3 regions of the Streptomyces sp. NPDC058308 genome follow, and region 3 is predicted to be linked to each of the others. Evidence: riboswitches for the same ligand, from Rfam matches in the RefSeq annotation. Region 3 holds a riboswitch; each other region holds the start of a gene.

Region 1 (9,971 bases), on a different contig from region 3:
CCGAACGCGGTGCCGGCGCTGGCCCGCGAGGGGTATGACTGGTCGGTCGTCCGGCCCCGTGAGCTCGCCGGGACGATCGGCTGGCCCGGTTCCTGGCACATGGCCCGCCGGCACTGGCGGTACGGGGCGGGTGAGCTGCGGCGCTCCGCGTCGAAGGCGGCGTTCACCTCGGCGGTGCGGAGGCTGCTGCCGGCGGTGCGGGCGGATGATCTGGTGCCGGCCCCTGCGGGGGTGCGGGCGCAGGCGGTGCTGCGGGATGGGACGCTGGTCGACGACTTTCTGATACGGGAGGGGGCGCGCGCGGTCCACGTCCTGAACGCGCCGTCTCCTGCGGCTACGGCTTCCCTCCCTATTGGGAGGGAGGTTGCTCGGAGGGCGTTGGGGTCCCTGCGGGGCGTGTGTGGCTGAGCGCGCGGTTGCTGCGGCCCTGGCCGCGACCCTCTCGCCCCCATCTTCATCGCGGGCCACGACCCGGCTAGGTGCGCAGTTCCCCGCGCCCCTTGGCGGCGATCCGTTGCCCTCAGCGTCATGGCGGGCCCCGACCCCACTACGTGCGCAGTTCCCCGCGCCCCTTGGCGGCGATCCCTCGCCCCCACCGTCATCGCGGGCCCCGACCCCACTAGGTGCGCAGTTCCCCGCGCCCCTTAGCGGCGATCCGTTGCCCCCGCCCGGCCAGGTGCGCGGTTCCCTCCGTCCCTGGTCGTAAAATTGGGGGCACTGTGTCTGACTCATTCCATAGCCCCGACGCCCCGTCGCCCCGCGAGGTCGCCGCGCCCCGGTTTCCCGGGGGGCCCTCGCCCGATCCCGCTGGGTCGCACCATGAGCGGCGGATCCGTAGCTTTCAGCCCCGGCGCAGTCGGGTGACCGCCAGCCAGGGGGACGCTCTGCGTCGGCTCTGGCCCCAGTGGGGCATGGACATCGACGGGCTGCGCCGGCTCGACCTCGCCGAGCTGTTCGGGGACGACAAGCCCGTCGTCCTGGAGATCGGCTTCGGCATGGGCGAGGCCACCGCCCAGATGGCCGCCGCCGACCCGGACACCGGCATCCTCGCCGTCGACGTGCACACCCCCGGCCAGGGCAACCTCCTCGGCCTCGCCGAGCGGAACGGTCTGAGCAACGTCCGCGTGGCCAACGGCGACGCGATCATCCTGCTCCGCGAGATGCTCGCGCCCGAGTCCCTCGACGGCCTGCGCGTCTACTTCCCCGACCCCTGGCCCAAGGCCCGGCACCACAAGCGCCGCCTGATCCAGCCGGAGTTCCTGACGCTGGCCGCGCCCTCCCTCAAGCCCGGCGCGCTGCTGCACTGCGCGACCGACTGGGAGCCGTACGCCGAGCAGATGCTGGAGGTGCTCACCGCGCACCCCGACTTCGAGAACACCCAGGCGGACGGCGGGTACGCCCCGCGCCCCGACTTCCGCCCCCTCACCCGCTTCGAGGGCCAGGGCCTCGGCAAGGGCCACGTCGTCCAGGACCTGCTGTTCCGCCGAGTTGCCCCTCCCCAGGGCTGAGGCACCGTCGCGGCCCGTCCCGTCCCTCGTTAGGGTCAACGGCGTGGCCACCAGTTCTCCGTATCCCATACCCCCCGAGGCGCCCGCCCCGGGGGCACTGCGCCGCGTGCGCTGGTGGCAGCGGCGCGCGATACGCGTGGCCGCGCTCGTCACGCTGCTCGCCCTCTCGGGCCTGGTGATCCTCGCCCTGGTCAGGGAGCAGACCGGCACCGAGGGCTTCCTGGTCGGGCTCGGCCTCGCGATCGTGCCCGTGCCGCTGCTCGTCGCCGCGTTCCGCTGGCTGGACCGGGTGCAGCCGGGACCGTGGCGGAACCTCCTCTTCTCCTTCTCCTGGGGCGCCTGCGCGGCCGCCCTCATCGCGATCGTCGCGAACAGCTTCGCGATCCGCTGGATAGCCACCGCCACCGCCGACCCCACCAGCGCGGACAACCTCGGCGCGACCGTGATCGCCCCGATCGTCGAGGAGAGCGCGAAGGCGGCGGCCGTCCTGCTCGTCTTCCTCTTCCGCAGACGCGACTTCACGGGAATCGTCGACGGCGTCGTCATAGCGGGGGTGACCGCGACGGGGTTCGCGTTCACCGAGAACATCCTCTATCTGGGCAACGCCTTCGTCACCGACCAGCTCAGCCGCGAGAGCGGCCTCGCCTCGGTGACGGCGGCGACCTTCTTCGTGCGCGTGGTCATGTCACCGTTCGCGCATCCGCTCTTCACCGTCCTGACCGGCATCGGCTTCGGCCTCGCCGCGTTCGCCGCCGACCGCCAGCGGCTGCGGCGGCTGCTGCTTCCGCTCGCCGGACTGCTGCTCGCGATGGGCATGCACGCGCTGTGGAACGGCTCGGCGGTCTTCGGCCAGTTCGGCTTCTTCACCGTGTACGCGGTGTTCATGCTCCCGGTGTTCGGCCTGCTCACCTGGCTGGCCGTCTGGACCCGGCAGCGCGAGCTGCGCACGATCCGCGCGGAGCTGCCCGCGTACGCGGCGGCCGGCTGGCTGACGCCGCCCGAGCCGTACGCGCTGGGCTCGATGCGCGCCCGCTCGCTGGCCCGCGACTACGCCTCGTACACCTGGGGCAAGGCGGCTGCCCGCACGGTCGCGGAGTACCAGACGTACGCGACGTCCCTCGCGCTCCTGCGCCACCGGGGCCGCCGCGGCCGGGCCGGGGCCGACTTCGTCGTACGCGAGCGGGAGCTACTCGAAAGGCTGTGGGAGCGCCGCGAACCGGCCCGCCCCGCCCTCGCGTACGCGGCGCGGGCGACGGCACCGGTCCTGCTCCCCGTGCCGTACGCGGGGTACGGGCACCCCCCGTACGGGTACCCGCAGCCCCGCCCCGCGTACCCGCAGCCCTATCCCGCGTACGGCTACCCGACGACGTACGACAACCCCTACCGCTCTTAGGCCCTACGCGGAAGCCTCCGTCAGGCGCGCGAGCTCCGCCTGCGTCAGTTCCAGGTCCGCCACCGCGAGCAGCGCGGGCAGCTGCCCGACCGTGCGCGCGGAGGCGATCGGCGCCGCGACGGTGGGCTGCGCCGCCAGCCAGGCGAGCGCCACGGTCGCGACCTCGGCGCCGCGGTCGGCGGCGATCTCGTCGAGCGCGGCGAGGACACGGTCGCCGCGCTCGCTGCCCACGTACGACTCGACCCGTCCGCTGCGCGCGCTCTCCACCCGCGCACCGGGGCGGTACTTGCCGGTCAGGAAGCCGGACGCGAGCGCGTAGTAGGGGACGGCCGCGAGGCCGGAGCGCGAGGCGAGCTCCTGGAGCGGGCCCTCGTAGGTGTCGCGGGAGACGAGGTTGTAGTGCGGCTGCAGCGCGACGTAGCGCGCGAGGCCCTCGCGGTCGGAGAAGTCGAGGGACTCCTGGAGCCGCTCGGGCGTGATGTTGGAGGCGGCGATGGCGCGCACCTTGCCGTCCCGCACCAGCTCGTCGAGCGTGCCGATGATCTCCTCGACGGGGACCGAGGGGTCGTCGTAGTGCGTGTAATAGAGGTCGATGTAGTCGGTGCCGAGACGGCGCAGGGACTGCTCGGCGGCGCCCTTGATGGTGGCCGGGGAGAGGCCCTTGTACGCGGGGTGCGCGCCGGCCTTCGTGGCGATGACGACATCGGAGCGGTTGCCGCGCTCGGCGAGCCACTCGCCGATGAGGGTCTCGGACTCGCCGCCCTCGTTGCCCTCCACCCAGGCCGAGTACGCGTCGGCGGTGTCGATGAAGTTGCCGCCCGCGGCGGTGTAGGCGTCGAGGACGGCGAAGGACGCGGCGCGGTCGGCGGTCCAGCCGAAGACGTTGCCGCCCAGGGAGAGCGGGAAGACCTCGAGGTCGGAAGAGCCGAGCTGGCGAAGAGAAGTCATACGTTCCGCAACGTCCGCGGTGGAAGCGGAATTCCGTCTCGCCGGGACGGGACCGGCGGCCCTGGCGTCGGGGGGGGGTGGGCGCCAGGGCCGCCGGAGTCGAGGGGGCCCTCAGGGGTGGTTCAGGGGGGCAGGAGGGTTCAGGGGGTGGTTGCGGGGGTGCTCAGGGGTTGAGGCCCTTGCCCTGCAGCCAGCCGAGCGGGTCGATGCCGGTGCCGTCGGGCGTGTGGACCTCCATGTGGAGGTGCGGCCCGGTGACGTTGCCGGTCGCGCCGACGCGGCCGATGACCTCGCCCGTGGTGACCTTCTGCCCCGCGCTGACATTGAGCGAGGACTGGTGGCAGTACCAGACCTCCGTGCCGTCCTCCAGTTCGAGCACGGTGCGGTAGCCGTACGCGCCCGCCCAGCCGGCCTCCTTGACGGTGCCGGTGTGCACGGCCTTGAGGGGGGTACCCGTGGGTGCGGCGAAGTCCAGACCGGTGTGGTGGCCGGAGGACCACATGGCACCGGCGTCGCCGAAGTGCGAGGTGAGGGTGTACGAGGAGGTGGGGATGGCGTAGCTCTTGGCGAGCTTGGCCAGGCGCTCGGCCTCTGCCTTGGCCTTGCGGGCCTCCGCCTCCTTCTTCTTCTTGGCGGCGGCCTCGGCCTTCGCGTCCCGCTGGGCCGCCTGCTGCTGGGTGGCGGCCTCTTCGGCGGCCTTCTTGACGGCCGCGTCCTCGGCCGCGGTCCGTACGACGGTGTCCGCCTGGTCCTGCTGGTTCTCGGCCTGCTGCATGATGCGGGCGCGCAGCGCCTCGCCCGCGTCGGTGGTGCCCTGCTCGGCGTCGGCGGTGCTGACGCCGGCCGCGGTGAGGGGGGCCGCCGCGGCGGCGGACACCGTGGAGTCCGCCGCGTCGTCAGATATCAGCGAGCCCACGCCGGGCAGCGACTTGGCCTCCGGCAGCGAGTCCGCGACGGTGTCCATGCCCGGCAGGTCGGGCATCGAGAGGGAGACCGGCGGCTTGCCGTCCTGCGCGGTGGCGATGCCGCCCGCGCCGACGGCGGCGATGACGCCCACGCCGAGGACGGTGGAGCTGCGGGCGAGCCCGCCGCCCTTCTTGTGCACACGGTGCCTGCCACGGACGGGACGGACGGAATCCTCGGTGGGGTTCCACTCCTCGAAGGAGTCGTCGTACGTACCGAAGTCATCGTCATTCGGTATGTACACGGCTTGGGGGGCAGGCCGGTTGGACGCCACTGGGGCGCACTCCTTTCCTTCCTTCTCGCCTACCGGGTTAGCTGACGGGTTCGGAGCAGGAAGGTCTCCTACGGACACCTGGCGCCGGTACACGGATGCACGGTGCTCAGCTGCCTGATTCACCCCAAGTTGGTGGTTCCCCGGCTCCCTTTCGGGATTAGGCGTGTGCGCGCGGAGCCGCCTCTAGTGACGGCTGGGACGACCGCGCTGCGTTATCGAACGTTAATAGACAGCGGGTCCGTATTCCAAGCTGTTCCGGTTGATCGTTAACGCCGACCGGGTGTACGTACCGGGACACGGAGGTTCGGAACGGGGCGAGTTGACGCCCTCTCACGCCCCCGCGGCACGCACCGGAGCTTCACATTCCCTTGACAGTACGTCAGTTGTCATGCGGAGGGATGCCCTTCAGTCACGGGCCGTGATGTCCGGATCCCCGGCGACGGGCCGCCGCACCGCGAGCAGCGCCATGTCGTCGGTCATCCGCCCCCCGGTGTGCCGCCGCACCTCCTCCGCCAGCGCGGCGAGCAGCGCGCGCGGGCCGCCGCGGCCCGGGAAGATGCGCCCGCCGAGCCGGGTCGCGGGATCGTAGAACTCCCCCGCAGGATCGCGCGCCTCCGACAGGCCGTCCGTGTAGAAGAGCAGCATCGCGCCGGGCGGGAACTCCGACTCGTCCGCCCGGTCCGGCCAGACCCCCAGCTCGCCCATGCCGAGCGGCAGCGCGGGCTCGCTCGCCGACAGGACGCACAGCCGGCCGTCCCCGCGCAGCAGCAGCGGCGACGGGTGCCCCCGGTTGATCAGCCGTACGGCGCCGCCGGCGTGGTGGATCTCGGCGAGTACGGCGGTGGTGAACCCCTCGAACTGGTCGAGCCCGTCGCGCCGGGTGCCCTCGCGCGCGAGCGCCCGCTCCAGGCGCTGCGCCACCGCCTCAAGCGTCGTCTCCTGCTCGGCGGCCTCCCGGAAGGCGCCGATGACGACGGCGACCGCGGCGACCGCGCCCATACCCTTGCCCCGGACGTCGCCGACGATGAGCCGCACGCCGTGCGGGGTGTCCTGCACCGCGTAGAGGTCGCCCCCGATGAACGCGTCGGCCTGCGCGGCCTCGTACCGCGCCGCGATGTCGAGCCCGCCGATCCGCGGATCGGGTTCGGGCAGCACGGCGCGCTGGGTGGTCTCGGCGATGGAGCGGGCGTTGGCGAGCCGGTCGTTGCCCCGGCGCACGACGCGGTTGATGACGATCGCGAGGGCCGCGACGGTGACCACGGTGAGCACCTCGGTGACGGCCTCGACATGGCCGCTGACCGGGTTGCCGAAGTGCAGGAAGAGGACGGCGGCCGTGGCGGCGGCGCCGGTCAGGACGGTGCTGAGCTGCGAGTAGAAGGGGGCGGCGATCAGCGGGGCGGCCGTGTAGAGGGGGGCCGCGGTGAATTCCGGCGGGGTCGTCACGTCGTACACGACGCCGACGATCAGGAGCAGGAGGGGCAGGGACCGGACGAAGGTCCGCTCGTGCGCGGTGGCACCCCTGTCCCCGGATCCCGCTCGCTGCCCCACCGCTTGTCTCCCGCCGACTCCGCGCCCATCACGCGCTCCACTCAGGGTTCCCCCGACGGGGAGCGGGTGCGACCTGGTGCGGTCCGACCGGGTTACGGGAAGGGCGTACGGGAAAACACCTAGGGCCCGGAACCAATTGCTTGGTTCCGGGCCCTAGGCCTTGAGTAGCGGGGACAGGATTTGAACCTGCGACCTCTGGGTTATGAGCCCAGCGAGCTACCGAGCTGCTCCACCCCGCGCCGTTGAATGCAACTCTACGCCATTGGGAGGGGTGCGTCGAACCACTTCAGGCGTTGCCCGCGTGCGTGAGCGTCTCCCAGGCCACGAAGAGGCCGTCCGTCCCCTCCGGCCGCCCGCGCTCCGTGTACCTCTCGGTCTCCGGCATCTCCAGGTGCAGCCGCCCCCGCAGGTGGTTCAGGCCGACCTCCGTGTCGGGGCCCATGTCGCGCCGCACCCTGCCGCCGCACAGCCAGCCCGGCACCGGCGCGCCCAGCTGGTACTTGGAGTGGAACTCGAAGGCGGCCCGCAGCCGGTCCTTGACCTCGCCGTACAGGTCGACGCCCTGGTGGTGGGCGGTCTCCGCCATGTGCGCGGTGGCGGCGAGCGAGTAGCTGGCGTGCTTGAAGTTGCGGCAGGTCTCCTGGGAGAGCCCGTCGGCGAAGGTGTCCTGCCCGAACCAGTACCTCTTCAGCTCGGCAGCGGTGTCGATGCCGCTGCCCTCCGGCGAGACCGGCAGCTTGCCGTCCGACTCCAGATAGAAGTAGGCGGGCACGCGCGTGCGGAAGTGGTGCACGGACTTCTCGAACGTGGCGTGGTCGTCGAGGAAGACGGCCATCGCCATGGTGGCGTCGGCCATCACCAGGTCCCAGTTGCCGTTGAAGTCGGCGGAGCCGTTCTCGACCTGCGGCAGGTAGGCGGTGCGGAGCATCCGCTCGAAGCGCAGCAGCGAGCCGTCGTTCCAGCCGTCGTAGGTGTAGCGCACCGCCTCGGCGGCGCGGGCCCAGGAGGACGCGGCCCAGGCGGTCTGGAGCCCGGCGTTGGCCTCGGTGTGCTTGGTGATCACCTTCGCCCAGGCGTCCATGATCTGCACGGCCTTCTCGGCGTGCGCGCGCTCACCGGTGATGTTCCAGAGCAGCGCCTGGGTGTACGCGGCCAGAGCGTCCTGGCGCTCCTCGACACACCCCTTGCCGGGGCGGGTGTCGGGCGGGCACTCCACGACGGGGTACGGGGTGGCCCGGTAGTCGTCCGCCGCGTACTTGCTGCCCCGCATCTGCTCGTACGCCTTCAGCCAGGGCTGCTCCCGCGCCCTGACGTGCGCACGGACCCGGTCGAACTGCTCCTTGCCGACCAGCACGCCGGGGTGCTTGAACGCCAGGTCCAGGGGGCGGGCGGCGGCCGTACGGGTGTCCGGGCCGCCGGAGCCGCCGCCGCCACCGCAGGCCGCGGCGAGGGCGACGAGGAGGGGCGAGAGGAGGAGCACGACGACGCGCCGCCCGCGCCGCCCTCTGCCACGTACGGCTGCTGCCATGCTGCACCTCCGGTTCGGGCCCGCTGCCCCGGCAGTACAGCGTCGCCCGGGGCGCGGGCGGGCGCACCGCCGGACTGCTCCGTTCGGGCGGCGCGCGGCACGGGTGGTGCGCGGCACGGGTGGTGCGCGGGCCGGGGCTGGTGGTGCGCGGCCCGGCGCCGGTGGCGTGCGCCCTCCCGTACGCCCCACGCCCCACGCCCCACGCCCCTCAGATCACCGGCGGGCGGCCGAGGCGCGTCAGCCTCCACACCGTGCGCCAGCGCATGGGCCTGCGCTCGCCGCACGGCGTCCGCACCCCCTCGACGAAGCCGCCGGCCCAGGCGCGCAGGCCCGGCAGCGAGCGGGTCCGGGCGAGGGTGAGAAGGGTCCAGATGCCCAGGTGGACGGGGATCAGCGGGAGCGGGAGGCCGCGGCGGACCAGCCAGACGCGGTTGCGGGCGGTGTTGCGGTAGTAGACGGCGTGCCGGGCCGGGGAGGTCTTGGGGTGCTGGAGCAGCAGGGCAGGCTCGTAGAGGATCTGCCAGCCGTCGTCGACGGCCCGCCAGGCCAGGTCGGTCTCCTCGTGCCCGAAGAAGAACTGGGCGGGCCAGGTCCCGGTCCGGGCCAGCATGGGCATGGACAGGGCGTGCCCGCCGCCGAGGAAGGCGGTGACCGGGCCGCGGCGCATCGGGTCGGTGGCGCGCAGGCGTGGGATGTGGCGGCGCTGGGTCTCGCCCGTCTCGTCGGCGATGCGGAAGCCGACGATGCCCAGGTGCGGGTCGGCGGCGAACAGGTCGCGGATCCTGCGGAAGACGTCGTCGGCGACGAGCAGCCCGTCGTCGTCGAGCTCGATGACGACGTCCACGTCGCCGAAGTCCGCGAGGCGCTCGATGGCCACGTTGCGGCCGCCCGGGCAGCCGAGGTTCTCGTCCAGCTCGACGGCGGTCACCTTGCCGGGCAGGGGCGGGAGTTCGGGGAGGGGCGAGCCGTTGCCGACGAGGACGACGCGGTCCGCGGGCACGTCCTGCATGGCGACGGACGCGAGCAGCGCGTCGAGCTCTCGGGGGCGGTTGCCCATCGTGATGACGGCGACGCCCAGGCGCGGCAGCGGTGGCTGAGGCACGGCGGTCCCTCCAGAGGTACGAGGTGCAAGGTGCGAGGCGCGAGGTGCGAAGTGCGAGGTGCGGCGGAAGTCGGCCAGTCAACACCACGGCGCCCCGCGGGGCCGAAGCCGGGCGGGGCGCCGTGGGGGCGTACGGGGTTGTTGCGGGGGCGGGCCGGGGCGGGGGGACGGGGGTCAGGCCCGGGGCTCAGGCGCCTTGGCTCAGGCGGCCGGGGTCAACTCGCTGCCGCGGGCGGCCTCGTCGTCGGCGGGGGCCTGCTCCTGCGCGGTGGTCTTGTCGTCCCGGATGAGGACGAGAGCGAGGACGGCGGCGGCCAGGACGCCCGCGGCGCCGGCCCAGAAGCTGGCGGACATCGCCTCGGTGAAGGCCTCGCGGGCGGCCGTGGCGAGGGCGTTGTCGCCGGTGGTGGCGGCCAGGGCGAGCGCGTCCTGCACCGAGTGGCCGGCCTGCGCCGATGCGTCGGCGGGCAGGGCGCCGGTGTAGGTGCTCGAGAGGACCGTGCCGAGGACGGCGACGCCGAGGGCCGCGCCCGCCTGCTGGACGGTGTCGTTGAGGGCCGAGCCGACCCCGGCGTGCTCGGCGGGCACGGCGCTCATCAGGGCGGCGGTCGCGGCGGGCATCGCGAGCCCGCCGCCGATGCCGATCAGGACCATGGCCGCGGCGAGCATCCCGAACCCGGCGTCCGAGGGGAGGGAGGCGAGGGCGC
Region 2 (9,971 bases), on a different contig from region 3:
ACCTGGACGCGGCCACCCTGGAGGACGCCCGCGCGTTCTTCCGCACGTACTACGCGCCGAACAACGCCGTCCTGTCGATCGTCGGCGACATCGACCCGGCTCAGACGCTCGCCTGGGTCGAGAAGTACTTCGGGTCGATCCCCGGGCACGACGGCAAGCAGCCGCCGCGCGACGGCTCCCTGCCCGAGCGCATCGGCAAGGAGCTGCGTGAGGTCGTCGAGGAGGACGTGCCGGCCCGCGCCCTGATGGCCGCCTACCGCCTCCCGGAGGACGGCACGCGCGCGTGCGACGCGGCCGACATCGCCCTCACCGTCCTCGGCAGTGGCGAGTCCTCCCGGCTCTACAACCGCCTCGTGCGCCGTGACCGCACCGCGGTCGCCGCCGGGTTCGGCCTGCTGCGCCTGGCCGGGGCGCCCTCGCTCGGCTGGCTGGACGTGAAGACGTCGGGCGACGTCGAGGTGCCCGTCATTGAGGCCGCCGTCGACGAGGAGCTCGCCCGCTTCGCCGCGGAGGGCCCCACTCCGGAGGAGATGGAGCGCGCCCAGGCCCAGCTGGAGCGAGAGTGGCTCGACCGGCTCGGCACGGTCGCGGGCCGCGCCGACGAACTGTGCCGGTACGCCGTCCTGTTCGGTGACCCGCAGCTCGCCCTCACCGCCGTGCAGCGCGTCCTCGACGTCAGCGCCGCGGAGGTCCAGGAGGCCGCCAAGGCCCGCCTGCGCCCCGACAACCGCGCGGTGCTCGTGTACGAACCCGTGACCGTCGCCGACGAGGGCGAAGCAGGCGTCGTGGACGCCGTGGACGCCGTGGACGCCGAGGAAGAGGAGGCGGCGAAGTGACCGAGGCCGCGACGATGCAGTTCCATCCACAGCCCCAGGCCGGCACGGCCAAGCCCTGGGCCTTCCCGGCGCCCGAGCGCGGCACGCTGCCCAACGGCCTCACCGTGCTGCGGTGCCACCGCCCGGGCCAGCAGGTCGTCGCCGTCGAGATCCACCTCGAAGCGCCGCTGGACGCCGAGCCCGAGGGCCTCGACGGCGTCGCCACGATCATGGCGCGGGCCTTCAACGAGGGCACCGACAAGCACTCCGCCGAGGAGTTCGCCGCCGAGCTCGACCGCTGCGGCGCGACGCTCGACGCGCACGCCGACCACCCGGGCGTGCGGGTCTCCCTGGAGGTCCCGGTCTCCCGGCTCCCCAAGGCGCTCGGCCTGCTCGCCGACGCCCTGCGGGCCCCCGCCTTCGCGGACAGCGAGGTCGAACGGCTCGTACGCAACCGCCTGGACGAGATCCCGCACGAGGCCGCCAACCCGGCGCGCCGCGCCGCCAAGGAGCTCTCCAGGCAGCTCTTCCCGGCCACCTCGCGCATGTCCCGGCCGCGCCAGGGCACCGAGGCGACGGTCACGGCCATCGACTCGGCGGCGGTGCGCGCCTTCTACGAGAAGCACGTCCGGCCCGCCACGGCCACCCTCGTCGTCGTCGGCGACCTGACCGGCACCGACCTGGACGCCGTCCTCGCGGACACCGTCGGCGCCTGGACCGGCTCCGCGGGCGAACCGCGCCCGGTGCCGCAGGTGACCGCCGACGACCGCGGCCGCGTCGTCATCGTGGACCGCCCCGGAGCGGTCCAGACGCAGCTGCTGATCGGCCGCGTGGGCGCCGACCGGCACGACCGCGTCTGGCCGGCCCAGGTCCTCGGCACGTACTGCCTGGGCGGCACCCTCACCTCCCGCCTCGACCGCGTCCTGCGGGAGGAGAAGGGATACACCTACGGAGTGCGGGCGTTCAGCCAGGTGCTTCGCTCGGCGCCGGACGGCACGGGCGCCGCGATGCTCGCCATCAGCGGCTCCGTGGACACCGAGTCCACCGGCCCGGCACTCGGCGACCTCTGGAAGGTCCTGCGCACCCTCGCCGCCGAGGGCCTGACCGACGCCGAGCGCGATGTGGCCGTGCAGAACCTGGTGGGCGTGGCCCCGCTCAAGTACGAGATGGCCGCCTCCGTAGCAGCCACCCTCGCCGACCAGGTCGAGCAGAACCTGCCGGACGACTTCCAGGCGCAGCTGTACCGGCGGCTGGCCGCCACCGGCACCGTGGAGGCCACTGCCGCCGTCGTGAACGCCTTCCCGGAGGACCGCCTGGTGACGGTCCTCGTCGGGGACGCCGCGCAGATCGAGGAGCCCGTCAGGGCGCTCGGGATCGGTGACGTGAGCGTGGTCACGGGCTGAGTGACAGTCAGGACATAAGAGGACCCCAGTGGCCACTTCGGCCGCTGGGGTCCTCATATGTCCGAATTGCTATGGAGGTTGCCTGTCTGCTCTGTGGCGTGCGCTACAAAAGCCGCGTTCTGTTTGTCGAACGAAAGAGGCCCCGTTTAGCGTCGGTCCGGCTGTTCGTCGCGCAGTACGCCGCACCCGCGGCACCGGACAGTCATCGCCGAGTCCCCGTACGGTGCGAGCCAGGGGAGCCGGGGACCCACACGTCCCCTGGGGTGAATCGGGCACCTTGCCGTGAGGCGAGGAGCCCGTAGGAGACCTTCCTGCTCCGAACCCGTCAGCTAACCCGGTAGGCGAGAGGGAAGGAAAGGATCACCCGCCACATGGCGTTCACCCGTGCCACCGGGAAGCACCGTCGTCCGAGCCGCCTCACGCGGACCACCGCGAACGTCGCGGGTGTCGCGGCGCTCACCACCACCGGTGTCATCGGAGGCCTCGCGGCTCCGGCGCTCGCCGCCGCCGACGAAGCGGCCGTCGAACACACCGGCCTCACCCAGGCGATATCCGTCGGCGACTCGCTCGCCGAGAACATCGGCGAGCAGGCCGCCGCCCAGCGCCAGGCCGCCGACGACGCTGCTGCCGCGAAGAAGGCCGAAGAGGCCGCCAAGAAGAAGGCCGCGGAGGAGAAGCGCAAGGCCGAGGCCGAGGCGAAGGCGAAGGCCAAGAAGGAGCGCGAGGCCAAGGAGCGCGCCGCCCGCGAGGCCGAGCGCAAGCGCCTGAACACCTACGTGGCCCCGGTCGATGGCTCCTACGTCTCCACGGGCTACCAGACCGGCGGCGCCATGTGGTCCTCCGGCAGCCACACCGGCATCGACTTCCACGCCGCGTCCGGCACCTCCGTCCACGCGGTCGGCTCCGGCACCGTCGTCGAGGCCGGCTGGGGAGGGGCGTACGGCAACAACGTGGTCATCAAGATGAACGACGGCACGTACACCCAGTACGGCCACATGTCGTCCCTCGGCGTCACCGTCGGCCAGACGGTCACCCCGGGCCAGCAGATCGGCCTCTCCGGCTCCACCGGCAACTCCAGCGGCCCGCACCTCCACTTCGAGGCCCGCACCGGCGAGGAGTACGGCTCGGACATCGACCCGATCGCATACCTCCGCTCGCACGGCGTCAACGTCTGACGCACGCGGCCCCGCAGCACTCCACCGAAAGCCCCGGCTCCTGGCGAGCCGGGGCTTTCGGCATTGCCGCCGCTCGCACCCGCCGCAATTGGCCAAAAGATATCCATGGATTCCGGCCCGCCGTCGGAAATTGCGGCTCTCTGCAATAGAGTCACCGGACGAGCGTCGGTCGACCGCGATTGTGCGGGGATGAAGGCGGAGGTCCGGGTCATGCGTGTTCCCGCCCATTCGGTATGCACGGCCATACGGGACGACATCGTCGCCGGCGTGCACGAAAGGGGCAGTCGGCTCGCCGAGGAAGTCCTCGCGCGCCGGTACGGCGTCTCCCGCGTCCCCGTGCGCGAGGCCCTGCGCACCCTGGAGGCCGAGGGGTTCGTCGTCACCCGCAGGCACGCGGGCGCGTGCGTGGCCGAGCCCACGGAGCAGGAGGCCGCGGATCTCCTGGAGGTGCGGACGCTCCTCGAACCGCTCGCCGCGGCACGCGCCGCGCAGCGCCGCACGGACGCGCACCTCAAGGTCCTGCGCGGACTGGTCAGGCTGGGCCAGGAACGCGCCAGGAACGGCCGGGGGGAGGATCTGCGGCCCCTGGGTGGCTGGTTCCACGAGACGCTCGCCCAGGCGTCCGGCAACCCGGGCCTCAGCGCCCTGCTCATCCAACTGCGGCACAAGGCCGCCTGGATGTACGTCGTCGACAGCCCGGCGGCGCCGGCCGACTCCTGGGCCGAGCACGCGGCGATCGTCGACGCGGTGGCCCGCCGGGACGCGGAGCGGGCCAGGGCGCTCACCGCCGCGCACGCCGCGCGCGCGACGGCCGCGTACCGGCCGCGCCATGCCGGGCGGCCCGGTCGCGGCCGGGTGAGGGATTCGCAACATGCCGTAAACACGGTCAGCCTCCAGAATTAACGGAGGCGCCGTATACAAAGGAGAGACATTTCTTGTCCCTTATTTGTTGAGCGTTTGCCGTGTGCTCCCTCAATTTTTTGCGCGAGAACTTCGGCGAGGCGTCAGCGCGAAATCAGCGGAGTCGGCGGAGTCGTCCACGCAAACGGCGATGGGGTCACCCGGAATTCCGGGTGACCCCATCGCCGTTTTCCACGAATGTGTCCTAGACCGTCTCCGGAAGCTCCTCGAGCCCCTCCGAGACCAGCTTCGCCAGACGGTCGAGGGCGGCGTCCGCGCCCTCGGCGTCGGAGGCGAGCACGATCTCCTCGCCGCCCTGGGCGCCCAGACCGAGCACCGCGAGCATCGAGGCGGCGTTGACCGGGTTGCCGTCGGCCTTGGCGATCGTCACGGGGACGCCGGCGGCCGTGGCCGCGCGGACGAAGATGGAGGCGGGTCGGGCGTGAAGGCCCTCGGCCCAGCCGACGTTGACGCGGCGCTCAGCCATGTGTTGCTGCCCTTCCAGGTGTCTCACACTTGTCTAGACCAGTGTCTCATGCCGTCACGAGTGCTCCGTCGGACAGGTGTCCGCCCCGCTCGCCCTCGACCTGTCCTAGCCTGCCCCGGCCCCGGCGGCCGCGCGACCCGTACCCTGGCCCCATGCAGACCGCGTCGGATCGGCAGGATCGGCACGACTACCCCGCCCACTGGGAAGCCGATGTGGTGCTGCGCGACGGAGGTACCGCCCGGATCAGGCCGATCACGGCCGAGGACGCGGACCGCCTGGTCAGCTTCTACGAACAGGTGTCGGACGAGTCGAAGTACTACCGCTTCTTCGCGCCCTACCCGCGCCTGTCCGCCAAGGACGTGCACCGTTTCACCCACCACGACCAAGTGGACCGGGTGGGGCTGGCGGCCACGGTGGGCGGCGAGTTCATCGCCACCGTGCGCTTCGACCGCATCGACGAGCGCGGCATGGCCGCCAGCGCCCCGGCGGACGAGGCCGAGGTCGCCTTTCTCGTCCAGGACGCCCACCAGGGCCGCGGCGTCGCCTCCACCCTTCTGGAACACATCGCGGCCGTCGCCAGGGAGCGCGGCATCCGCCGGTTCGCGGCCGAGGTGCTGCCCGCCAACACCAAGATGATCAAGGTGTTCACGGACGCCGGCTACCAGCAGAAGCGCAGCTTCGAGGACGGTGTCGTCCGCCTGGAGTTCGACCTGGAGCCGACGGACCGTTCCCTCGCCGTGCAGCGCGCCCGCGAACAGCGGGCCGAGGGGCGCTCCGTGCAGCGTCTCCTGACGCCGGGCTCGGTCGCGGTGATCGGCGTCGGCCGGGTCCCCGGCGGCGTCGGCCGCAGCGTCCTGAGCAACCTCAGGGAGTCCGGTTTCACCGGGCGCCTGTACGCGGTGAACAGCGCGTTCGGCGAGGAGGGCGACGGTGAGGAGGGCGACGGCGCCGGCATCGACGGGGTGCCCGCGCACCGTTGTGTCGCGGCCATCGAGGAGCCCGTGGACCTCGCGGTGATCGCCGTGCCCGCCGACCGGGTGCCGCAGGTCGTCGCCGAGTGCGGGGAGCGCGGGGTGCAGGGCCTCGTGGTGCTCTCCGCCGGGTACGGGGAGAGTGGCCCGAAGGGGCGCGAGCGGCAGCGCGAACTGGTCCGCCAGGCCAGGTCGTACGGCATGCGGATCATCGGTCCCAACGCCTTCGGCGTCATCAACACCTCGCCGCGGACGCGGCTCAACGCCTCGCTCGCCCCGCAGTTGCCCGCGCGCGGGCGGATCGGTCTGTTCACCCAGTCCGGCGCGATCGGCATCGCCCTGCTGTCCGGCCTGCACCGGCGGGGCGCGGGCCTCTCCACGTTCGTCGGCTCCGGCAACCGCGCGGACGTGTCCGGCAACGACCTGCTCCAGTACTGGTACGAGGATCCGGACACCGACGTCACGCTGATGTACCTGGAGACCATCGGCAACCCGCGCAAGTTCACCCGGCTCGCGCGGCGTTCGGCGACCGCCAAGCCGCTGGTCGTGGTGCAGGGCGCCCGGCACAGCGGCATCGCCCCGACCGGCCACGCCGTGCAGGCGACCCGGCTGCCGCACGCCACGGTCTCGGCGCTGCTGCGCCAGGCGGGCGTCGTCCGCGTCGACACCGTCACGGAGATGGTCGACGCCGGGCTGCTCCTCGCGGGCCAGCCGCTGCCGTCCGGGCCCAGGGTGGGCATCCTGGGGAACTCCGAGTCGCTCGGTCTCCTCACGTACGACGCGTGCATGGCCGACGGACTGCGGCCGCTGCCGCCCCGCGACCTGACGACCGGAGCGGTCCCCGCCGACTTCCGGGCGGCGCTCGCCGAGGCGCTGTCGGACGACGGCTGCGACGCGGTGATCGTCAACGCCATCCCCTGGGTGGGGGAGGACGGGGCCACCACCGACCCCGAGACACTGGCCACGGAGCTGCGGGCGGCGGCCGCGGGATGCCCCGCGAAACCCGTTGCCGTGGTCCACGTTGAGCTCGGCGGGCTCGCCGAGGCGCTGGCGGCCGCCACCAGTACCAGGCCCGACGCGGTCACTCCCGTGCCCGGCGCCGTCGCACCTGACACCCGGGGCGCGGCCGATACCGGTACCGGCGCGGAACCCCGTCCCTCCGTAGAGACCACCGCAGAGGCCACCGCCGACCCCGCGCCCCAGCCCACCGACCAGTACCGCATCCCCGCCTACCCCGCCGCCGAGCGCGCCGTACGCGCCCTCTCCGAAGCGGTCAAGTACGCACAGTGGCGGCGCGAGGCCGCCGAGCCGGGGCGGGTGCCCGAGTACGACGACATCGACGAGAGCGGGACCGCCGGGCGCATCGCGGAGCTGCTCGCCAAGGACGGCGACCCGCGCGGTGCCACCCTTGCCGCCGACGACGCCCACGAACTGCTCAGGCACTACGGCATCCGCGTACGGCGGGCCCTGCCCGCGCCCGACGCCGACGCGGCAGCGCAGGCCGCGCGCGTCATCGGCTACCCCGTGGCCCTGAAGACCACGGCCCCGCACCTGCGGCACCGCGCCGACCTCGGCGGGGTCCGCCTCGACCTCACGGACGAGGGGCAACTGCGCCGGGCCTACCAGGAATTGACGGAGCTCTTCGGCAAGCCCGCGGAGCTGCGGCCCGTCGTGCAGGGCATGGTGCCGCGCGGCGTCGACACCGTGGTGCGGGCGGTCATCGACCCGGCGGCCGGAGCGGTGCTCTCCTTCGGTCTCGCGGGCGCCGCATCCGAGCTGCTCGGCGATACCGCGCACCGCCTCGTCCCGGTTACCGACCGCGAGGCGGCCTCCCTGGTCAGGTCCATCCGCACCGCGCCGCTCCTGTTCGGCTGGCGCGGGTCCGCGCCCGTCGACACCCCGGCCCTCGAAGAGCTGCTCCAGCGGGTCTCCCGGCTCGTCGACGACCACCCCGAAGTCGTCGGCGTCTCCCTGGAGCCCGTGGTCGTCGCCCAGCGAGGCCTCTCCGTGCTCGGCGCCTCCGTCCGGCTCGCGCCCCCGCCCGCCCGCGACGACCTCGGCCCGCGCACCCTTCCCGGCTACTGAGGCCCTCTTCCCGGGCACGGAAGCACCCTTCCCGGGTACCGATGCGCTCAGCTGGGTACCGAGGCGGCCGCGGGGCACCGTGCGCCCCGCACCGGGCCGTAGGATGGACGGCATGGCAAAGACCGGTACGACGACCCAGGGGCTGCGCGCGGCGATCGAGCGCAGCGGCTACTACCCGGCCCTCGTGGCCGAGGCGGTGGAGGCCGCGATCGGCGGCGAGGCCATCGGGTCGTTCCTGGTCCACCAGGAGACGACGTTCGATGCCAACGAAGTGCGCAGGCACGTCACCGTCCTCGTCCTGACCGGTACGCGCTTCATCGTCAGCCACACCGACGAGCAGGCGGCGGACAGCACGTCCCCGACGCCGTACGCGACGACCTCCACGGAGTCGGTCAAGATCGGCCGCATCTCCTCGGTCGTGGTCAGCCGCGTCGTCGCCAATCCCGAGAAGTACGTTCCCGGCACACCGCCGCGCGAGGTCGTCCTGACCATCGGCTGGGGTGCCGTGTCGCGCATCGACCTGGAGCCCGCGGCCTGCGGTGACCCCAACTGCGAGGCGGACCACGGGTACACGGGCAGCTCGACCGCCGACGACCTCAGCCTGCGGGTCAGCGAGGCGGGGGACGGCCCCGACGCGGTGCGGCAGACCCTCGCCTTCGCCCAGGCACTGTCCGAGGCGACCGCGGACACCGCCCGCTGATGGCCCTGCCCTCCTGGGACGACGTACAGCCGCTCTCCCTCGACACCGCACCTGTGCCCGCGTACGGCACGGGCTCCCTGGCCGACCTGCTCCCCACCCTCGTCGCCCTTCAAGGCGTCGACGGCTTCACGCCCACGATCCCCGAGCTCGCCCCGGCCGACCGGAACTGCGTCTTCCTGATCGACGGCCTCGGCTGGGAGCAGCTCAAGGCCCACCCGGCCGAGGCGCCCTTCCTGGCCTCGCTCCTGCAGAGCTCGCGGGGCGGCACCGGCCGGCCCCTCACCGCGGGTTTCCCCGCCACCACCGCGACCTCGCTCGCCTCGGTCGGCACGGGCCTGCCGCCCGGCGCCCACGGCCTGCCCGGCTACACCGTCCGCGACCCGGCCACGGGCGAACTGATGAACCAGCTCCGCTGGAACCCGTGGACCGATCCGTACGCGTGGCAGCCCTATCCCACCGTCTTCCAGCAGGCCCACGCCGCCGGTGTGCACACCGCGCAGGTCTCGGCCCCGCACTTCGAGCACACCCCGCTCACCAAGGTCGCCCTGAGCGGCGGCTCCTTCCGGGGCAGACTCTCCGGAGAGGACCGCATGGACCTCGCCGCTCAGCAACTGGCCGCGGGGGACCGTTCGTTGGTCTACACGTACTACGCGGAAGTGGACGGCAAGGGACACCGCTTCGGCGTGGACTCCGACGCCTGGCGCGGCCAGCTCATGTACGTCGACCGGCTCGCCCAGCGCCTCGCCGAGCAGCTGCCGCCGCGCAGTGCCCTGTACGTCACCGCGGACCATGGCATGATCGACATCCCCTTCGACGAGCAGTCCCGCATCGACTTCGACGAGGACTGGGAGCTGCGCGCCGGCGTCGCCCTCCTCGGCGGCGAGGGCCGCGCCCGCCACGTCTACGCGGTGCCGGGCGCCGAGAACGACGTCCTGACGGTCTGGCGCGAGGTGCTCGGCGAACAGTTCTGGGTGGCCTCCCGCGACGAGGCGATCGCCGCGGGCTGGTTCGGTCCACACATTGATCAACGTGTGTACGAGCGCCTCGGCGACGTCATCGCCGCCGCCCACGACGATGCCGCGATCATCGCCACGGAGCGCGAGCCCAACGAGTCCGCCCTGGTCGGCATGCACGGTTCCATGACCCCCGTCGAGCAACTGGTCCCGCTCCTGGAAGTACGCTCCTGACCGGGCTCCGCCCGCCCGCCTCCCCACCCGCCCCGAAAGGTCCTCAACCCTCCATGTCCGAGCTGGTGTTCTTCTCCGGAACGATGGACTGCGGAAAGAGCACGCTGGCTCTGCAGATCGAGCACAACCGTTCCGCCCGCGGACTCCAGGGGATGATCTTCACGCGGGACGACCGCGCGGGGGAGGGCAAGCTCTCCTCCCGGCTCGGCCTCGTCACCGACGCGACCGAGGCGGCGGACGACTTCGAC
Region 3 (9,971 bases):
GCGGCGCGGGCGTAGCCCTCGCGGCGCTCGTCGGAGACCGGGATGCGGTGCACGGCGTCGGCCAAGGTCGTGGTCTCGGTGGGGGTGGCCGAGGGGCCGCTCATCGGGACGGTTTGTGCGGGCGCCGGTGCCGGCGCGAGGAGAGGGGTCAGGGACAGGCTGAGCGCGGCGAAGCCACGGATGAAGTTCTTGATCACCAAGCCAGGCTGGGTGGTCTCCGGCGGTACGTCCCGGAAGCCTGGCAGAGGCCTGATCCGAGTGGGGGAAGCTATTCACCGCAGAAACGTTGCGCCGGGTGGGCGGGGGCTCGCGGAGAGCTCCGTGGTCGGCCAGGTCTACGGCTTCCTGTCGGCCCTCCGCTTCCTGTCGACCTTCCGCTCGGACGGGCGCAGGATGGAGATAGCGGGCTTGGCGCCGCGGCTTGAGCTTGAGCTGGAGACTGCCAGGCGCGCCCGTCGAAGGGAGGTGCGACGTCATGTCCCACTTCATGGACGTCCACCACGGGATGAACGACATAACGGCCGAGCAACTGCGGGAGGCCCACCAGGCCGACCTCGCGATCGAGAACGAAGAAGGCGTTCACTTCGAGAAGGCTTGGGCGGATCCACAGTCCGGCACGGTCTACTGCCTCTCGGAAGCTCCGTCGGCCGACGCGGTCCAACGTATTCACGAGCGCGCGGGCCACCGGGCCGACGAGATCCATCCGGTGCCGTTGACTGTGTGAGGGGGTCGCGGGAGCTCTTGGTTGGTCGAGTCGCCCTTTGCCGCCAACGCTCCGTCAGAAATGTTCTTGTGTGAGCGATTGTGTTCCGCCTGCGGTCGGTGGCGGACTTCGAGACGCCGAACAGCGGGGCCAGCTGCCGCAGGGTCAGGTTGGTGCGCCAGTAGGCGGCGACCAGCACGGCCCTGTCCTCCAGTGGCAGGCTCCAGGGCCGACCGCGCCGTACCGCGTCAGCGCCCTCGCGGCGCAGCCCTGTCACCGACTTCCGGAACAGCCGTGGGCTCAGCCCGGTGCACGGCGCGATCCAGGAAGGCTCCGACGCCGTGATCACACCGGTCACGACAAGAGCTTCCCATGCAGCGGTGGTTGGGCTGTGGCCCGCTCATGGACGGCGGGGCGCCTGCCTCCTCGCATGGTGACGGCGCGCGGCTGTCACCAGTAGGGCGGCACCGGCAAAGCCGACCAGGAGGGTTCCCCACTCAGGCACGTGGGCTGCCCGCAGAAGGCCGGCGACACCGAAGCTTGTATCCCACCCGGCCTCTGTGATGGCGGAGCCGAACCCCTGGACGGCCAGGATGGCACCGAACAGCCAGAGCAGCCCCTGGCCCGAGCTGTTGTCCGACTTCTTGAGCTGCTTCCCCATGATGGGCGTCCTCCCCAGTGTGCGCGCATCGTTTTCGATGCGGTCGCATCACATCGTGCAGTGCGGCAGGATATGATGCAAGTGCATCAGAAAAGAGGAGGAGCTGAGTGTGCCTAGGCAGGTCGACTACGAGGACCGACGCCGACGGATCGCCGAGGCAGTGTGCACTCTGATCGCGCGTTCCGGCATGGAAGCCGTCAGCCTCCGCGACGTCGCCGCTGAGGCAGACGTGTCCATGGGCGCCGTCCAGCGGTGTTTCAGCACCAAGGAGGACATGCTGCTCTTCGCGCTGGAGCACGTCTCCCAACACGTCAGCGAACGCGCCAACCAGCGCATCGACACAGCCTCCGCCCCTCAGGCCGCATCCACTCTGCTGTCACACACCATGGCCGAACTCGCCTTGCTGGATGAGGAATCGAAGACGCAGGCGCACGTCTGGCTGGCCTTCGTCACCCGCGCACCGGCCAGCGAAAAACTGGCAGCCGTCCTGCACGACACCTATGCCAAGCTCCATGACCTCATCGCGTGGCTCATCCGCTACGGCCAGGACACCCAGGAAATTCCACAGCACCTCGACCCCACCCGCGAGGCCCACACCCTCCTCGCTGTGGCTGATGGCCTCACGGTCCACGTCCTGGCAGGCCACCACTCTCCGGAGATGGCGCTGGCCATCCTCCAACGGCACATCGACCACCTGCTACAAAGAGCATCCAGCCACGGATGACGCGCCCAGCCCCAACATGTCGGCAGCGCACGCCTCTGACGCCCCAGCCTGCTCGGGGCTCGTCAGCAGATGCCGGACAGCCCTTAGTGAACCTGCGCTGAGCGAGTCGGACGCCGCGTCATCTCCGCTTCCTGCCATGCACCCGGGCGTACGCCTGCCGCCTTTCGGAAGAACACCGAAAAGTTGGAGGCATCGGGGAAGCCGAGTGTGGCGGCGCAGCGGGCTGCGGTGAGGCGGTCGTGTGCGAGGAGGCGTTTGGCTTCCAGGATGATGCGATCGACGATGTAGGCCTTCGCGGTGAGGCCGGTGGCCTGCTGCACTGCTCTGGAGAGGGTGCGGGGCGTGTATCCCAGGGCCCGGGCGTAGTAGCCGGCGTCATGATGTTCCCGGAAGTGCGCTTCGACACTGGACCGGAACAGCCGGAACACCGGACTCGCCGACCGTTCTGCACGCACCGGCCGTTCTTCACCCACCGGCCGTTCGTCATTCGCCGACCGCGCTTCGCCGTGCGGCGGCCGGATCCGGGCGATGAGTGCGGAGAGCAGGATCTCGGGCAACTCCGTCGGCACGTCTCGGGGCCGGGCGGACGCTTCGAGGAGCAGGTGGTTCCGCGCGGCGTCGACGAACGGCCAGTCGGCCTCGTCGATGCTCCACTGCGCGACCAGGTCAGGGGACGCGACGAGCTCTCGGGTGGCGTGGGTGACCGGCGCAGTCGGGATGAACAGCACGATGTGCCCGGCCACCTCGGCGATGTCGTCCCATCGGTGCACCGCGCCGGGAATGATCCACACCACGGACCGCTCCCTGAGGGGGAGTTGGCGAAAGTCCATTGTGACGGAGCCGTGTCCGGCGTCGACGACGGCCAGGACGTGGAAGTCGGCACGTTGCGTGCCGCCGTCGTTCAGCTCGCGAAGGCGGGCGAACGTCATCGTCTCGACAGCGGCGGCACCGTGCCCGACGGGCTGGTAGGTCATCTGTCGGATCGCGGCCATGTGTCCAGTTTCCACCATCGGGCGACCAATCGTGCCGATGCCTCTGGAGAGCCGCGGATATCCAATGGAGACAAGGGAGATCCGCCGCAGAGCACTGATCGAGGCATCGCGAATGAACACGACACAGCAACCGCTGCTGCCCGCTTACGACCACCGGCCGGGGGCCGGACCGACCCTGGTGTTCCTGCACTACTGGGGTGGCTCCGCCCGCACCTGGGACCTCGTCGTCGACCGCCTCCCGGGCCGCGACGTCCTCACAGTCGACTTCCGTGGGTGGAGCCGCTCAAGCGGCCTGCCCGGCCCCTACACGCTCCGCCGGCTCGCGGACGACACGCTCGCGGTGATCGCCGACGCGGGCATCACCGAGTACGTGCTGGTCGGACACTCCATGGGCGGCAAGGTCGCGCAGCTGATCGCAGCGGCCCGGCCCGCCGGCCTCCGCGGGATCGTCCTCGTCGGCCCCGGTCCGGCGAAGCCCGCAGAGCAGATCACTCCCGAGTACCGGGAAGGCCTCTCCCACGCCTACGATTCCGACGAATCCGTCGCCGTCGCACGGGACGGCATCCTCACCGCGACCGAGCTGCCCGCATCGATCAAGGCGCAGGTCGCGACCGATTCGCGTGCGGGCGCCGACACCGCCCGCACAGAGTGGCCGCTGCGCGGCATCGCGGAGGACATCACCGAGCACACCCGCATGATCAGCGTCCCCGCCCTGGTCATCGCCGGAGAGCAGGACCGCGTCGAGCCCGTCGACGTGCTCCTCGCCAACCTGGTTCCCTATCTCTCCGGGGCCGACTTCACGGTGATTCCGAAGACGGGGCACCTGATCCCGCTGGAAGCTCCGGCCGACCTCGTCGAGGCGATCACGACGTTCGCGGCAGTTGTCTGACCAGGGCGTCGGCACATCCTCCGTACGCCCTGCCCGCCCCCTGCCGCTTTGCCGCATGAAGGGCGAGGTCAGTACGGGCCGTCCACGTTGTCGATCGAGCCGTACCGGTCGGCCGCGTAGTTGCAGGCGGCGGTGATGTTGGCGACCGGGTCGAAGCTGTCCATCGACGTGCCGGGCACGTGGTAGGCCGCGAAGGTGGGGCCGATGACCTGCAGGAGCCCCTTGGAGGGGGTCCCGGCCACGGCGTTGGAGTCCCAGTTGTTGATGGCCAGGGGATTGCCGGAGGACTCGCGCATGATGTTGCGGTGGATGCCCTCGTACGAGCCGGGGATGCCCTGCTGGGCCAGGATGTCGAGCGACTCGTTGATCCAGCCGTCCAGGTCGTTGGTGTAGGACTTCTGCGCCGGGGGAGCGGCGGGCTCGGCGGCGAGGTCGTCCTGGCGCTCGGAGCGGTCCGCCCGCTCGGCGGACGCGTTGGACGCGGTCGACTTCTGCGCGGGCTCGGCTGTGCCCGCACTGCTGAGGGTGAGCTTGAGCCCGGGGTGGATGAGCTGCGGGTCTCCGCCGAGGACGCCGCGGTTGTCCTGGTACAGCTTCTTCCAGCCACCGCTCAGGGAGTGCTCCTGTGCGATCTTGGACAGGGAGTCACCGGCCGCGACGACGTAGGTCGTCGGGGCCGCGGCGGGCTTGGCGGCCGCGTCGGCCTGCGCCGCGGTGGCGGTGGTCGCGCCGAGCACCGGGAGGACGAGCACCGTCCCGCCCGCGCCTGCGGCGGCGATGCCCCGGCTGAGCGAGTTGGACTTGGGGCGGCGGTGCTTTCCCTTTGCAGGCATGACGAATTCCTCTCCGTCGCCTGCGAGGTGAGCTGTCGGGTTCGGACGGGAGATGTCCGGTCGCGCTGATATGGCGACTTCACCCCGAGCCGTTCCGGAATCCGGACTGGCGGCATACCTGGGTTCCCCGCTCCTGCCGTGCGTAAGTGAGTGGGTGAGTAGGTTTCCGGACAGCGGCAGGATTCGGCGTTCCATCCGGGATTGGGCGTGACGTTAGACGAGAAAGTCAGAACGGAACAAGGTCCACATTTGGCGGGGGAATGTGCGGGGTCGGCCAGGGGCAATCGGGAGGCCCTTGCTTTCTTTGATCGACTAGACCCAACTCGCTTTGGGTGGAACGCGAATGCGCTTCAGGTCCTCACTCCGGGCCAGGACGAGCGGTGTGACTCATTTCACCGAATGGGGCGCGGATCGAAAGGCGACTCGATGGCATAGCGCGGGTGCGCCATTCCGGTCGAGGGCTCCGCAATGCAGGCAATGCTTTATATACGCCTCCAAGGGTGCAGAGGTGTGCATCACGGGGCAAATTGCACGTGGCGCATAGGGCGCTTTTCACCACAAGATAGACATGTCACCAGTTGAGCCGAGCCGCGTCCAGCGGGTTGCCGAGGAATCGAGGCGGGCCATGTGACGACACGTCGTCCGGTGATGAAAGCGGCGGGGGCAGGGGTGTTGGCGAGCGGATTGACCGTGCCGGTGTCAGCTGCCTCCCAGGCGGATCGCGCCGAGGAACAGGTCGACCAACGGGCCGACGAATTAGTGATGGTCGAGAAAAGCGGTCACGCCGTCAGTTTTTGCGATGTGTCTCGGTGCAGCGTCGGCAGAGGGTCCCATTGCCCGACTATCCGCACGAGTTCAACACGCGGCCCTTCAACCGTATCCATGGCATGGGGATCGATAGCCGCGACCGGCTGTACGCCCTGAGCCTGGAAAAGGCGGTACTGCTCGGATTTGACGCTCCGACCGCCGACGAGGCGCCGACCAGAGTGGTGCCTACCCATGGGGTGCAGACCCACCTGTTCTCCCTCAGCCGGGACGGCGAACGGGCTTTTGTCACCGGCTTGTTGTCGCACACGGTGAGTCTGGTGCGCCCCCACGACGCCTCCGTGCCGCCGGTTCTGTCCACTCCCGGTCGCCGGATCGCCGTCGTCGACCTGGAACGGTTCGCCGTCATCGGTGGTTTCGGCGCCGGGCCGGTTCTGGCCGGTTCTGGCTGAACCGTAGCGATGGAGCGCCACTCGGACTCGCGTTCCGGGCGGGTGAGCGGGTACGGAATAGATGTCGGCTCGGGCGCCTAGACGTTTTGGGCTCCTCAACTCTCTATCGGGCAGAAGGAGTTGTCGTCGACATGGATGAGACGAACGCCGTGGGTGACAATGTGTGGCTGTTGGCCTGCACGGGCCTGCCCGTCCTGGGCACCATGGTGGCCGCGCTCGCGTACCGAGTGCGGGAGCGGGCCCGATGGGCTGCGGTTGTCGCCGTGCTGCGGCTTTCACCCGGCGGGACGCAGGTCCGCTTCAGAGCGCGGGATGCTCAGGGAAGGGCGATGAGTGAGTGGGAGATCACCGTCCCAGGGGCTGGAGGGGCGGGCGCCAGTGACGAGCGATACCGATGAGCGGCCGCCTGATGCGGACGGGGAGCCCGACGGATGGAGTGACGCGTGCGCAGCGCGGGTCGAGACCCTTTTCCGGCAGTACGGCAAGGTGGTGCTCCGGAAAGCGACGGTGGCCGCGGCCGGGAACAGCCACGACGGCTGGGAAGGTTGCCAGCATGCTTTCGTGCAAGCTGGGGAATACCTGCGCAAGCCGGGAGCCGAGGAGATCAGGAACTGGCAGGGCTGGCTCGTCAAAACCGCGGTCCGGCACGCGATGTCGGTATATCGACGTGGGGCCGAGACGGTGCTGCTGGGGGAGGAGATGGACCGGGACGGTGGCGTGATGCCGGTCGAGGACCAAGTGACGGTGAGAGAGAAGTTCCGTAACGTCTTGGACGCCATCGGAGATCTCTCGGAACGTCAGCGTCAGGCTCTGGTCCTCGTACACATCGCGGGATGTTCGACCGACGAGGCGGCTCAGGACATGGGAGTCACCAACAGCACAGTACGCAACCTGATTCACCAGGCCCGCAGTCGGCTGGCTGTCGTGAGCGGGGAGGCGAGCGATGCATGACGAACCGGATGTGACCGGCGACGAGATCCTGACCAGGGCCCTTGAGGCCACCGAAGACGCGGTGGGTCAGGCACTCGAAGAGACCTTTGACAGCGAAGCGGGCCTGGAGGGGATCCGAGCGCGCTTGGGGCAGGCTGCGGGGCCCGATTCCGGCCGTCCCGGCCCTGGCATGCCGTCGGGCGGGGCGGCTTCCGCACTCGCGACACACGGCGGCGGGGCGGGGAGCGTTGCCGGTGGGCCGGCGGAGGCGGCAAAGTCGCCCGCCGAAGGACGGCGGGCGGCGAGGCTTTCGGCGGATGACCGGCCGTATGACCGTGCACATGACCGGTCGTACGAGCACCCGCACGATCGGTCAGAGGTCCGTGCGGGGGACCGGTCGAGGTATTCGCCAGGGTCAGAAGGTGTACGGAGGCCCGGCGGGCGGCGTCGCCGGGAGGTTGTCGCCGTGCTGTTGTTCAGCGGTGGCCCCATCTTCGAGAGCTCGATTCCACTCTCCGTGTTCGGAATCGACCGCGAGGACGCGGGGGTGCCCCGGTACCGCCTGCTGGTGTGCGCGGGCGAGGAGGGCCCGCTGCGCAGCACCGGCGGGCTCGAACTCAGCGCGCCCTACGGCCTGGAGGCCATCGCGCGGGCCGGTACCGTCGTGGTGCCCGCCTGGCGTTCCATCACCTCGCCGCCGCCGCGGGAGGCGCTGGACACCCTGCGGCGCGCGCATGAAGAGGGAGCGCGCATCGTCGGCCTGTGCACCGGGGCCTTCGTGCTCGCGGCCGCCGGGCTGCTGGACGGGCGGCCGGCCACCACCCACTGGATGTACGCACCGACGCTGGCCAAGCGCTATCCGTCGGCACACGTCGACCCGCGCGAACTCTTCGTGGACGACGGCGACGTACTGACCTCGGCGGGCACGGCGGCGGACATCGACCTGTGCCTGCACATCGTGCGCTCCGACCATGGCAACGAGGCGGCGGCAGCCCTGGCCCGTCGTCTCGTGGTGCCGCCGCGCCGTTCCGGCGGGCAGGAGCGCTACCTCGACCGGTCGCTGCCCGAGGAGATCGGCGCGGACCCGCTCGCCGAGGTCGTCGCGTGGGCCCTGGAGCACCTGCACGAGCAATTCGACGTAGAAACTCTGGCCGCGCGTGCGTACATGAGCAGGCGCACTTTCGACCGCAGGTTCCGCTCGCTGACCGGCAGCGCGCCGCTGCAGTGGCTGATCACCCAGCGGGTGCTGCAGGCCCAGCGGCTCCTGGAGACGTCGGAGTATCCGGTGGACGAGATCGCGGGGCGCTGCGGGTTCCGCTCGGCGGTGGCGCTGCGCGGGCACTTCCGCAGCCAGCTCGGCTCCTCGCCCGCCGCCTACCGGGCGGCGTACCGCGCCCGGAGGCCGGGGCCGCAGGAGGGCGACGTCGGTTCGGACAACGGTCCGGTGCCCAGCCAGGCTCGGGGCGCGACGGCGATCGCTTCACTCAGGGGTGGCAGCGATGGGCTCATCAGTCTTAGGAGCAGGGTGTGATGTGAGGAAGGGGGGGAGGGGTGGCTGTATGCGTGTGGGGGTGGGGTTCAGGGCGTGTGGGGCCGAGGCGGCTGCCCAGTGACCAGGGTCCATGCGTCGATGTCCTGATAGCGGCGCGGGCCGGGGTGACCGTTCATCGTGCTGCCGACCAGGTGGAGGCGCTCGGTCTGCCAAGGGTGTCCGGTGAAGCCGTCGAGGCAGGTGGCCGCCGCCGTTACGGACGCGGTGTCGTAGCGGCGAGCGCGGGCCAGCGTGAGATGGGGACGCAGCGGACGTTCGGCGAAGGCGATGTCGCAGTCCCTGACCCGCGCCCGTACCGCTTCGGCCAGCTCGTGCAGTTGGCCGAGATCGCCCCCGATGCCGCTCCACAGCACCCGCTCGTCGAAGTGTCCGCCACCGAGCAGCGACAGTTCGAGCGAGGGTCGGGCAGCCGCCAGATCGGCGAGGGGTGAACGAAGCCGCTGGACGGCCTGCACCGGCAGCTCGCCCAGGAACGCCAGGGTGATGTGCCAGTCCTCGATGCGGTTCCAGCGCAGGTCGGGATAGGCGGCGTAGGCCGGGCTCAGCGCGTGCGCCAGCTCGTTCTTCGCGTCGTCGGGCGGCGCGAGGGCGATAAACGCCTGCTGGGAGGCGGTCTGGGGCGGTTCGGTCACGGATGTCTTCTTACCTCATGCGTCCGCGGGACCGAAACCTGACTGCCCACAGCGGACGCCCGGGCAGGGAGCGCGCGCCTTCGCGTTATGTAGTCGGTTCTCCCCACGTGCCGGGTTGCTCGGGCCCGGCCTGCCCGAACACAGCCTTCTGCGACACCTTTAGGGCACCGAGAAGCGCAAGAGTTTGCCGGACCAGGCCGCGTACAGGTCGTCGCCGACGGTCTCGGCCGACCAGGATCCGGAGCCACCGGTGACCCGGTGGTGCCAGACCTGCTTGCCGGTGCCGGCGTGGAAGGCGTACAGCCCCTTCGTACCCGCGGCGAGGAAGAGGCCGCGCAGCGCGCCCAGGAGTTCGAGGTCGTCCAGGCCCGCCCCCGCCGTCCAGCGTCTCGCGCCGGTCCCGGCGTCGATGCCGTACAAGACCTTCTTGTCCAGGTAGCAGACGGTGGCACCGGCGCGCGCGAAACCGCGGTTGCCGCGCGCGCCGGTCCGCACCGTCCAGAGCGTCTTGCCCGACGCCGGGTCGAAGGCGGCGAGCAGGCCGCGCCGTGAACCGCTGAAGCCGGTGCTCGGGTAGCAGAACAGGGTGCCTTCGAGCAGGCTCAGAGACCCCGAGAAGCCGAGGATCTCACTGTTCGTCGGCGGGAGTTCGGTGGGCCTGCTCCAGCGTGTGCGGCCGTCGTCGGGGTCGAGGGCGAGCAACTTCATGCCGGCGTCGATGCCGTAGAGGACCTTGCTCCTCTCCGGTGTGCCGAGGGTGACGAGGTCCTTCGTCCATACGCGCTCGCCCGTCCGCCGGTCGAGGGCGGTGTAACCCCTGAGCATCGCGGCCGGATCG

What was found. A riboswitch is a leader RNA that binds a small molecule or an ion and turns the genes downstream of it on or off. The one in region 3 is predicted to bind cyclic di-AMP.
Region 1: it holds a riboswitch for cyclic di-AMP, as region 3 does, so the genes downstream of both, ACFVYL_RS36340 (M23 family metallopeptidase) here and ACFVYL_RS25135 (transglycosylase SLT domain-containing protein) in region 3, are expected to answer to the same signal.
Region 2: it holds a riboswitch for cyclic di-AMP, as region 3 does, so the genes downstream of both, ACFVYL_RS36805 (M23 family metallopeptidase) here and ACFVYL_RS25135 (transglycosylase SLT domain-containing protein) in region 3, are expected to answer to the same signal.

Annotation. Positions count from the first base shown of each region.
Region 1 is NZ_JBHVZA010000049.1:14,903-24,873, reverse strand. Features, by position in the region: gene lhgO (L-2-hydroxyglutarate oxidase) at 1-408, shown strand, start outside; gene trmB (tRNA (guanosine(46)-N7)-methyltransferase TrmB) at 720-1,508, shown strand; gene ACFVYL_RS36350 (PrsW family intramembrane metalloprotease) at 1,552-2,901, shown strand; gene ACFVYL_RS36345 (aldo/keto reductase) at 2,905-3,849, opposite strand; gene ACFVYL_RS36340 (M23 family metallopeptidase) at 4,013-5,086, opposite strand; cyclic di-AMP (ydaO/yuaA leader) riboswitch at 5,098-5,260, opposite strand; gene ACFVYL_RS36335 (PP2C family protein-serine/threonine phosphatase) at 5,492-6,634, opposite strand; tRNA gene ACFVYL_RS36330 (tRNA-Met) at 6,800-6,873, opposite strand; gene ACFVYL_RS36325 (alginate lyase family protein) at 6,921-8,162, opposite strand; gene ACFVYL_RS36320 (glycosyltransferase family 2 protein) at 8,371-9,219, opposite strand; gene ACFVYL_RS36315 (MFS transporter) at 9,466-9,971, opposite strand, start outside.
Region 2 is NZ_JBHVZA010000052.1:2,610-12,580, reverse strand. Features, by position in the region: gene ACFVYL_RS36815 (M16 family metallopeptidase) at 1-836, shown strand, start outside; gene ACFVYL_RS36810 (M16 family metallopeptidase) at 833-2,218, shown strand; cyclic di-AMP (ydaO/yuaA leader) riboswitch at 2,415-2,577, shown strand; gene ACFVYL_RS36805 (M23 family metallopeptidase) at 2,590-3,393, shown strand; gene ACFVYL_RS36800 (GntR family transcriptional regulator) at 3,604-4,296, shown strand; gene ACFVYL_RS36795 (HPr family phosphocarrier protein) at 4,499-4,780, opposite strand; gene ACFVYL_RS36790 (GNAT family N-acetyltransferase) at 4,933-7,836, shown strand; gene ACFVYL_RS36785 (DUF5998 family protein) at 7,949-8,536, shown strand; gene ACFVYL_RS36780 (alkaline phosphatase family protein) at 8,536-9,723, shown strand; gene ACFVYL_RS36775 (thymidine kinase) at 9,777-9,971, shown strand, end outside.
Region 3 is NZ_JBHVZA010000019.1:134,072-144,042, forward strand. Features, by position in the region: gene ACFVYL_RS25100 (HNH endonuclease family protein) at 1-197, opposite strand, end outside; gene ACFVYL_RS25105 (SCO4226 family nickel-binding protein) at 476-724, shown strand; partial or broken gene ACFVYL_RS25110 (transposase family protein) at 744-1,061, opposite strand; gene ACFVYL_RS25115 (hypothetical protein) at 1,104-1,364, opposite strand; gene ACFVYL_RS25120 (TetR/AcrR family transcriptional regulator) at 1,474-2,088, shown strand; gene ACFVYL_RS25125 (helix-turn-helix domain-containing protein) at 2,172-3,080, opposite strand; gene ACFVYL_RS25130 (alpha/beta fold hydrolase) at 3,193-3,969, shown strand; gene ACFVYL_RS25135 (transglycosylase SLT domain-containing protein) at 4,038-4,802, opposite strand; cyclic di-AMP (ydaO/yuaA leader) riboswitch at 4,807-4,969, opposite strand; gene ACFVYL_RS25140 (hypothetical protein) at 5,636-6,019, shown strand; gene ACFVYL_RS25145 (RNA polymerase sigma factor) at 6,398-6,970, shown strand; gene ACFVYL_RS25150 (helix-turn-helix domain-containing protein) at 7,416-8,480, shown strand; gene thpR (RNA 2',3'-cyclic phosphodiesterase) at 8,528-9,133, opposite strand; gene ACFVYL_RS25160 (PQQ-binding-like beta-propeller repeat protein) at 9,293-9,971, opposite strand, start outside.